Regions from separate parts of the Acetobacterium sp. MES1 genome, predicted to be linked through region 1. Evidence: a T-box and tRNA genes for the amino acid it is inferred to sense, from the RefSeq annotation. Region 1 holds a T-box; the other holds one or more tRNA genes.

Region 1 (4,467 bases):
TGTATACAGGACACCAACAGTTTTAGCGGTGGGTACCAGTTTTACCAGCAGATCAATTTGTTCTTTAATCGGATTCATGTCGGTGGTACCACTGACATTTCCACCGGGTGCTTCGTTTGAAGACACCAGACGAGCCGCTTCATAATCAGTGATGGCCGTTCCCAGAATCGGGATTTCAGTCGTTTTACCAGCGATGGCCTGAGCTGCCGGTGTGGCAATGGCCAGAACCATATCAACCTTGTTGCTGACAAAACGATCACTGATGGTTGACAGATTACTTTGATCGCCCTGGGCATTTTGAACATCCAGGGTGATCTTATCCCCATCCGTATAACCATTGTCAGCCAGGGCAGTCACAAAGCCTTCCCGGGCTGCATCAAGGGCTACGTGGTCAACGTATTGAACAATCCCGATGGTGGCACTCTTGCTGTCATTTTTTGTCGCCGTGCTTGAACAGCCAGCGCCTAATGCGACCACAGCAGCAACAGCCAGCACAGCCATTAATTTTTTACCGTGTTTTTTCATTTTCTTTTCCTCCATTTTCATTTTTATTCAATCAAACCTTTTCAGGCTGAATTGTTCGCTTTTTACACAAAAAAAATTCGTCTCTGTCTAACAGGGACGAACACAAATTCGCGGTACCACCTTGCCTTTGATGCGCATGCATCACACTCTGAAAGCAACCTAAAGTCACTTAACCACGGTAACGGTTGGTATCCGGCTCAGCCTATCGGGCAATGCCTTTCGGTGAGCAGCTCTCAGGATGTATTCATAACGACGTCTTGCTTCCTCGCACCTACCGAAAGCTCTCTGTAAAGATCATCCTGTTATTACTCGTTCCTGGTCATCACTTTATTGTTTTTTATTATATTGATATGGGTCGAATTTGTCAACCATTATTGCAAATTCGACCCATATTATTCCTGGATTAGTCTAAGGTTAATGACTTTGTTTTGATTTTTTCAATCAGCTTTTCTTTGAGATCCGCCAGACTGATCAGACCAGCATCCCCAGTATCCCGGATTCGCAGCGCCAGGTCACCACCTTCAGCTTCCTTGTCACCAACCACCAGCATATAAGGCACTTTTTGCATCTGTGCTTCCCGGATTCGGTAACCCAACTTTTCATCCCGGCCATCCACCGAGGCCCGAACGCCAATGGCGGTCAGTTGGTCAGCAATGCCTTTGGCAAAATCATGATGGGCATCAGCAACCGGAATAATCATTACCTGTACCGGCGCCAGCCAGAGCGGGAACTTCCCGGCAAAATGCTCAATCAGAATACCAAAGAACCGCTCGATACTGCCGAGAATGGTACGATGGACAATAACCGGACGGTGTTTTTCGCCGTCAGAGCCAATGTAGTTTAAATCAAAACGTTCCGGCATCTGAAAATCCAGCTGGATGGTACCACATTGCCAGGTTCGGCCGAGGCTGTCTTCCAGATGGAAGTCAATTTTAGGGCCATAGAAAGCCCCATCGCCAGGGTTTAAGCGATAGTTGATTTCTTTCTTTTCCAATGCGTTTCTTAAAGCATCGGTAGCGATTTCCCAGACTTCATCGGAACCAATGGCTTTTTCCGGCTTGGTTGATAATTCGACCTTATAGTTAAAACCAAACACCCGGTAAACATCATCAGCCAGATCAATCACCTTGATGACTTCGGCTTCGATTTGTTCGGGTGTCATAAAGATATGGGCATCATCCTGAGTAAAGTTTCGCACCCGCATCAAGCCATGAAGCGCCCCATGTAGTTCGTGGCGGTGAACCAGACCCAGTTCGGCCATCTTTAAGGGCAGATCCCGATAAGAATGGCCTTTGCGTTTATAGACCAGCATGCCGCCGGGGCAATTCATTGGTTTTACCGCATAGGAGGCGTCATCTATTTCAGTAAAATACATGTTTTCCTGATAATGATCCCAATGGCCGGAACGTTTCCACAGATCGGCATTTAAAATGATGGGCGTTTTAATTTCCTGATAGCCCCGCAACTGATGTTCCTGTCGCCAGAAATTCTCCAGTTCGTTGCGGATAATCATCCCCTTGGGGTGGAAAAATGGGAAGCCCGGGCCTTCTTCCTGAAGCGAGAAAAGATCCAGCTCTTTTCCCAACTTACGGTGATCCCGTTTTTTGGCTTCTTCCAACCGGGTTAAGTAGGCTTCCAGTTCACTTTTTTTAGGGAAGCTGATTCCATAGATCCGCTGTAGCATTTTATTTTTTTCATCTCCCCGCCAGTAGGCACCAGCCAGACTGAGCAGTTTAATGGCCTTAATCCCACTGAGGTTTTGAATATGGGGGCCAGCACACAGATCCGAGAATTCCCCCTGTGAATAGAAGCTGATAATGGCATCTTCCGGGAGGTTTTCGATCAGCTCGGCTTTGTAAATTTCGCCTTCAGCATTAACTTTAGCCAGCGCCTCATTACGGCTTAACTCGTAACGGTTGATTTCCAAGCCTTCCTTAACGATCTTGCCCATTTCCTTTTCAATTTTTTCCATGATTTCCGGGGTGATAATCACATCCACATCAATATCATAGTAAAAACCGTTCTCAATCGCCGGGCCAATGGCCAGTTTAGCTTGAGGATAAAGCCGTTTAACCGCCTGGGCCAGAAGATGGGAACCAGTATGCCAAAAGGCGTGCTTACCGCCCTCATCTTCAAATTTCAGCAGATTAAGGGTGGCGTCTTCATTAATGACCTGGCGGATATCAACAACCTCACCGTTTAGTTCTCCAGCCAGGGTATTTTTAGCTAATCCCGGACTAATATCATTGGCCACTTCAAGCACTGTAATTCCGGGTTCATAAGTCTTTATGGATCCGTCTTTTAACGTAATAGTAATCATTTTATTCTCCTTTGTTTTGGCGTTTATTTTGAGCATTCAGGGAATCTTAACGATCCGACTGATAAAACCATTTTAAATTAAAAAACAAAAAAGCCCCTTTGTCAAACAAAGGGACGTCTCAACGCGGTTCCACCCAATTTGATTCATTTTCATGAATCCACTTAAGTTCTGAATAACGGTCAGCACCGTAAAACCTTACTATATTGAAAGTACCCAAGGTAACATTTCAAATTATTTCAGGCTTCGACTCCAAGGTGGTTTTCAATTATCTGTTGTATAAGCAATTACAGCCAGGTTGCCTACTCTCTGAAACATCGGGATAACTTACTCGTCCTTATCAGCGTCTTTTTTTTATTTTTATTGTCTATCAGTATAACCTTTATCTAGCCGGGAATCAATACTTTTCAGAAAATTTAATATTTTATTCAACAACAATGTGCGATCCCGTTGCTGAAAAGACCACTAATCCCGTTTGCTCTGCTGTTGATAACGGCGCTCCGGAGAGGCTGCTAATAAAGGCTGCTGAAAAATATTGAAACTTGACCTGAGTATAAATCTTTTTAGGTGCCTGATCAATAAAATCAGACAGATATTTCTCAATATTCTGCGGCTCTTTTAAAAACTCAAAGATCCATTCTTTATCTGGAGTCTGATCACACATACCCATTGGCATTCTGAAATTTCCCTGGGTGAGCCAATCGTATCGAAGACACTCGCCAATCTGATCGACCTTTTTGTGATCCCTGAAAAATTCGTGCAAAATAGCAAAGAGTTGTTCCTTTGATTTGCCCACATCATAATAGCCCTGATCTTCCCAATGACAGGAAAACGCTTCAAAAAAATCAAAGGGCGTAAGAAAAATCTTGTCCGCAAAAATATAGTTCATGCTTTGTTTAAAGTCGCCACTATTGTAGTACCGATCGACTAATACTTCAATTTGACGTAATTGATAAAGCTCTTCCGCGCTAATATACTTATTTGAAATAATTTCATAGGGCGGAAAGCTGGCATACTGATACTGATGAATTAGCGCCTCGCTGCGAATCCGGGTACCTTTTAAACATTTAAGAAAGCCCACCTGCAGCATATCTGGGGCAAGAGCGATCACATGATTAAAGGATTCCTTGAAACTATCGTAGTTCTCAAAAGGTAAGCCGGCAATCAGATCCAGATGAATGTGGATATTCTGTGGCATTAGCAGTTTTTTTACATGGTCACCGGTTCGGGTCACACTGATTTTTCGGCCAATGGCAGCCAGGGTTTCCGGAGCCGTACTCTGGACGCCAATTTCAAATTGAATCAATCCCGACGGGGCCGTCTTAAGTAAATTAATCATCTCGTCATCAATCAAGTCGCCGGTCATTTCAAAGTGAAAATTTGTTGGCCCGCCACGCTTAATCAGATGGGCAAATATCCTTTTGGCCCGACCGACGTCGCAGTTAAAGGTGCGATCCACCAGTTTGACCTGCTTGACCCCCACCGCAATAAAGAAATCCAATTCTGCAAAGACCCGATCCAGTCCCAGCAAATTTAACCCTTGCTTAGCCGAAGACAAACAATAGGAACAACAAAACGGACAGCCCCGCATGGTTTCGTAGTAAATGATCTTATGCTTAAGGCTT
Region 2 (4,467 bases), on a different contig from region 1:
CGATGAAGCCCAAAATATGAATGCAGAAACTGAAATAAACACACAAGCCAAAAAATAAACGAAATAATGCAAGAATCGGTTTATCGAGAAATAAATCGAATTAAAATAAAAGAATAGGTGAAAAGATGAAACGAGTATCAAATAGTCGCTCAAACAGCAGCAAGACCAGTGACAAGCCCCGAGGGAAAAGAAATGACCAGGCGGTAAATGGGGATAAAAGGCCCCGCAAGTTTGAAGAACGTGGGGAAAAGGACGATAAAAAACCACGGAAATTTGACAGTCGAGATTCCCGGGAGGAGCGTGGCCCCCGTCGCTTTGACGATCGGCGACCACAACGCAAGTTTGATGGATATAATCGGGAAGACGAAGGCGTTACCGCAGAAACGTTTGTAATTGTCGGAAAAAACCCGGTAATGGAAGCGCTTCGTTCTGGTCAGGAAATCGATAAATTATTGATTTTAAAAGACAACACCGACCATGTTCTTAAAAAGATTACCGATGCAGCGAAAAAACAGAATATCATTATTCATTCGGTCGAAAAAGCCAGACTGGAGTATCTGGCTGATGGTCAGGTTCATCAGGGGATTGTAGCGTTGATGGCGCCATTTCCCTATAGTAATCTTCAGGATATCTTAAATCATGCCACAAGCAAGGGTCGAGATCCCTTTATCATTATACTCGATCATCTGACGGATCCCCATAACCTGGGGGCGATAATACGGAGTGCCAATATCTGTGGGGCTGACGGTGTCATCATTCCCAATCGCCGTTCGGCATCGTTGACAGCGGTTTCGGTAAAAGCTTCATCCGGAGCAGTATCCCACACTCCGATCGTCAAGGTGACCAATCTCAGCCAGACGATTGAAGAGCTCAAGAAAAAAGGATTCTGGATCATGTCGACAGATATGAAGGGCAATCCCTATTATAAAGCCGATTACAAGGGGTCATTGGCCATTGTTATTGGTAACGAGGGGAGTGGAATCAGCGAGAAGATCAAAAAGCAATGCGATTTTTCAGTATCGATTCCCGTACATGGCGAGATTGAATCCTTTAATGCATCAGCAGCAGCAGCGATCATTTTTGCAGAGGCTGCCAAACAGCGATTTCAATGAAAACCATATTAATTGTGGATGGTTATAATGTCATTCATGGTTCAGATGATTTAAAACGTCTTTCAGAAATTCAGTTGGAAGAAGCCAGGCTAAAGTTGATCGATGATTTAAATGGCTACAGCGGATTTAAAGGATGGGAAACCATCCTTGTTTTCGATGCCTATCAGCAACAATCATTGGAAAAACGGGAAGAAGTCCATGGCCGGATCAAAGTAGTGTTTACCGAAAAGAATAAAACCGCCGACAGCTATATTGAAAAGCTTGTCTATAGCCTCCCGAAAGCTTATAACGTTCGGGTGGTAACGTCAGATTTTACCCTTCAGCAAATGGTCATGGCCAACGGCGCCGAGCGGGTTCCGGTGCGGGAGTTGATTCAGGATATGGAAGCGTCGTTGAAGAATTTTCGGGATGATAAGAGAAAAAGCGTCCCGAAACAGGGTCTTAAGCTCAGTGATTTTTTGGATGAAGAAACCCTGGATCAATTTAACAAAATGCGTGTTAAAGAATAATGCGAGGAAAAAATGGTCAAGCTAAGCAATAATAAACTAGCGGAATCGGAAATCGTCAGGCGCGCCCAGCAGGGAGACAAAGAGGCAGAGGAGTATCTTCTGGAAAAATATCGAAAAAATGTCCTGATTCGAGCCCGTTCTTATTATCTGGTTGGAGGCGATCACGAGGATCTGATCCAGGAAGGAATGATTGGGTTATTAAAGGCCATATGGGACTTTCGCCCGGATCGAGAAGCGCAATTTTCCACCTTTGCCAATCTTTGTATCGAACGTCAAATCCAAACAGCGATCAACTCGGCAAATCGTCAGAAACATATGCCGCTAAACAATTCGGTATCAATTTATGCGTCTGTTTCGGAAGAAGATCCTGAAAATACGATTTTTGACCGATTGGCAGCCAAAAAAAGTGTGGAGCCTGGAGTAGAGTTAATTAAAGAAGAAGAATTGGAACAGCTGATGATTGACGTTAAACGGGAATTGTCCAGCTTTGAGAAAAAAGTTCTGGCACTTTATATCCAGGGGGCATCCTACTACGAGATTTCCAGAGTATTAGCGTGTGGAAATAAATCGGTGGATAATGCCTTGCAGCGCATCCGAAAAAAAATCGGTAAAAAGATTTAAAAAACAGTTGACAAAAATGGCAAAACAAACTATTATAGAGAAGCTGAATTAATAAGCACGTGGGAGAATGCCCGAGTGGCTAAAGGGGGCGGACTGTAAATCCGTTGACGACGTCTACGATGGTTCGAATCCATCTTCTCCCACCACTTTATTATAAGCCCTCATAGCTCAGTAGGTAGAGCACCACCATGGTAAGGTGGGGGTCTCCGGTTCAAATCCGGATGAGGGCTCCATTTTTATATCATAAATTAAATTTGACATAGTGGTTAAACGATAATATTTAGATTTATAAGGAGAATACAAATGGCAAAGTCAAAATTTGAAAGAAATAAGCCCCACGTAAATGTTGGAACAATTGGTCACGTTGACCACGGTAAAACAACATTAACAGCGGCCATCACATCTGTATTAAACAAGCGATTTGGAACCGGTGAAGCCGTAGCATTCGAAAACATCGATAAAGCACCAGAAGAAAGAGAGCGTGGAATCACAATTTCTACAGCTCACGTTGAATATGAAACAGCTAACCGTCATTACGCACACGTTGACTGCCCGGGCCATGCCGATTATGTTAAGAACATGATCACTGGTGCTGCCCAAATGGATGGTGCCATCCTGGTTGTTAGTGCTGCCGATGGTCCAATGCCACAGACCCGTGAACATATCCTGTTAAGCCGTCAGGTAGGTGTACCATACATCGTTGTTTTCTTAAACAAAGTCGATATGGTCGATGACGAAGAATTACTGGAATTAGTTGAAATGGAAGTTCGTGAACTGCTTGACGAATACGAATTCCCGGGCGATGATACCCCAATCATTCCCGGATCGGCTTTAAAAGCGTTAGAAGATCCAGACGGAGAATGGGGCGACAAAATTGTTGAACTGATGACAGCCGTTGATAACTGGATCCCTGATCCAGAACGTGATACTGACAAACCATTCCTGATGCCAGTTGAAGATGTTTTCTCAATCACTGGTCGAGGAACTGTTGCAACCGGACGTATCGAACGTGGGGTTGTTAAAGTTGGTGAAGAAGTCGAAATCGTCGGTATTCACGACAGCCGTAAAACAGTAGTAACCGGGATCGAAATGTTCCGTAAATTACTCGACGAAGGTCGTTCAGGCGACAACGTAGGGGCATTACTGCGTGGTGTTGACCGTACTCAGATCGAACGTGGTCAGGTACTGGCTAAACCAGGTTCAATCAAACCACATACCCATTATATGTCAGAAGTATACGTCTTAACCAAAGAAGAAGGTGGACGTCATACTCCATTCTTCGATGGCTACCGTCCACAGTTCTACTTCAGAACAACTGACGTAACTGGTGTCATCAAATTACCAGAAGGCGTTGAAATGGTAATGCCTGGTGATAACGTACAAATGGAAATCACCCTGATCACCCCAATCGCAATCGAAGAAGGTTTACGTTTCGCGATTCGTGAAGGTGGCCGTACTGTTGGTTCTGGTGTTGTTGCCAAAATGCTGGAAGACTAATAACAGAGCAAATACAGACTAAATAAATGTCTTATGGATATTTAAATTAGCAACCCACATAAAAATCAACCGTCCTTTTGGGGCGGTTTTTTTATGTGGATATTGTTAAAATTATAAGTTAGTGATAAAATGATTGCTTAGAGAAAATGATAAATAGATATCAATAAGCAGTATGGATAAGTTAAAAATTGCTGGCTGCAATTGGAAAGAAGTGAAAAATGATTAGACTCTTAGTAGACAGTATGTGTGATCTGCCAAAAGATTATGTAAATCATCCCAACCTGGATATGGTTTCATTAAATGTGATTATTGAAGGGGTGGCTTATCGGGATAAACGGGAAATTGATTTGGAAGGCATGAATAAATTCATGGCCCGGGGAATCGTGCCAACCACATCCCAGGTGAATCCGGGGGACTTTCTGGAATACTTTGAAGAATGCGCCAAGAACAATCAGGAATGCCTGTATCTGGCTTTTACCTCAAAACTATCGGGGAGTTATGAGACGTCACGTCTTATTCTAAAAGAAGTGAAGGAAAAGTATCCTGATTTCAGCTGTCAAATTGTTGACAGTCTCCACAGTGGCGGCAGCATAGGCCTGATTGCGGTGGAGTTGTTAAAATTGATCGACCAGGGCAAAGATCTTGATTATCTGGCTGCTGCGGCGCTAAAATTTATTCCCCATGCTCATTTTTATTTCAGCATTGAAGACCTTAACTGGCTTTATATG

Evidence for each region. A T-box is a leader RNA that pairs with one kind of tRNA and senses whether it is charged. The one in region 1 lies ahead of thrS (threonine--tRNA ligase), so its partner is inferred to be a tRNA-Thr.
Region 2: it has a tRNA-Thr gene. The T-box ahead of thrS (threonine--tRNA ligase) is inferred to sense a tRNA for this amino acid. The anticodon was not compared.

What each region holds. Positions count from the first base shown of each region.
Region 1 is NZ_MJUY01000002.1:54,613-59,079, reverse strand. It holds gene BI182_RS00280 (ABC transporter substrate-binding protein) at 1-525, opposite strand, end outside; T-box leader at 615-857, opposite strand; gene thrS (threonine--tRNA ligase) at 929-2,845, opposite strand; T-box leader at 2,952-3,195, opposite strand; gene BI182_RS00270 (B12-binding domain-containing radical SAM protein) at 3,267-4,467, opposite strand, start outside.
Region 2 is NZ_MJUY01000054.1:17,535-22,001, forward strand. It holds gene BI182_RS14600 (THUMP domain-containing class I SAM-dependent RNA methyltransferase) at 1-58, shown strand, start outside; gene rlmB (23S rRNA (guanosine(2251)-2'-O)-methyltransferase RlmB) at 126-1,112, shown strand; gene BI182_RS14610 (NYN domain-containing protein) at 1,109-1,621, shown strand; gene sigH (RNA polymerase sporulation sigma factor SigH) at 1,634-2,242, shown strand; tRNA gene BI182_RS14620 (tRNA-Tyr) at 2,304-2,388, shown strand; tRNA gene BI182_RS14625 (tRNA-Thr) at 2,400-2,475, shown strand; gene tuf (elongation factor Tu) at 2,546-3,739, shown strand; gene BI182_RS14635 (DegV family protein) at 3,958-4,467, shown strand, end outside.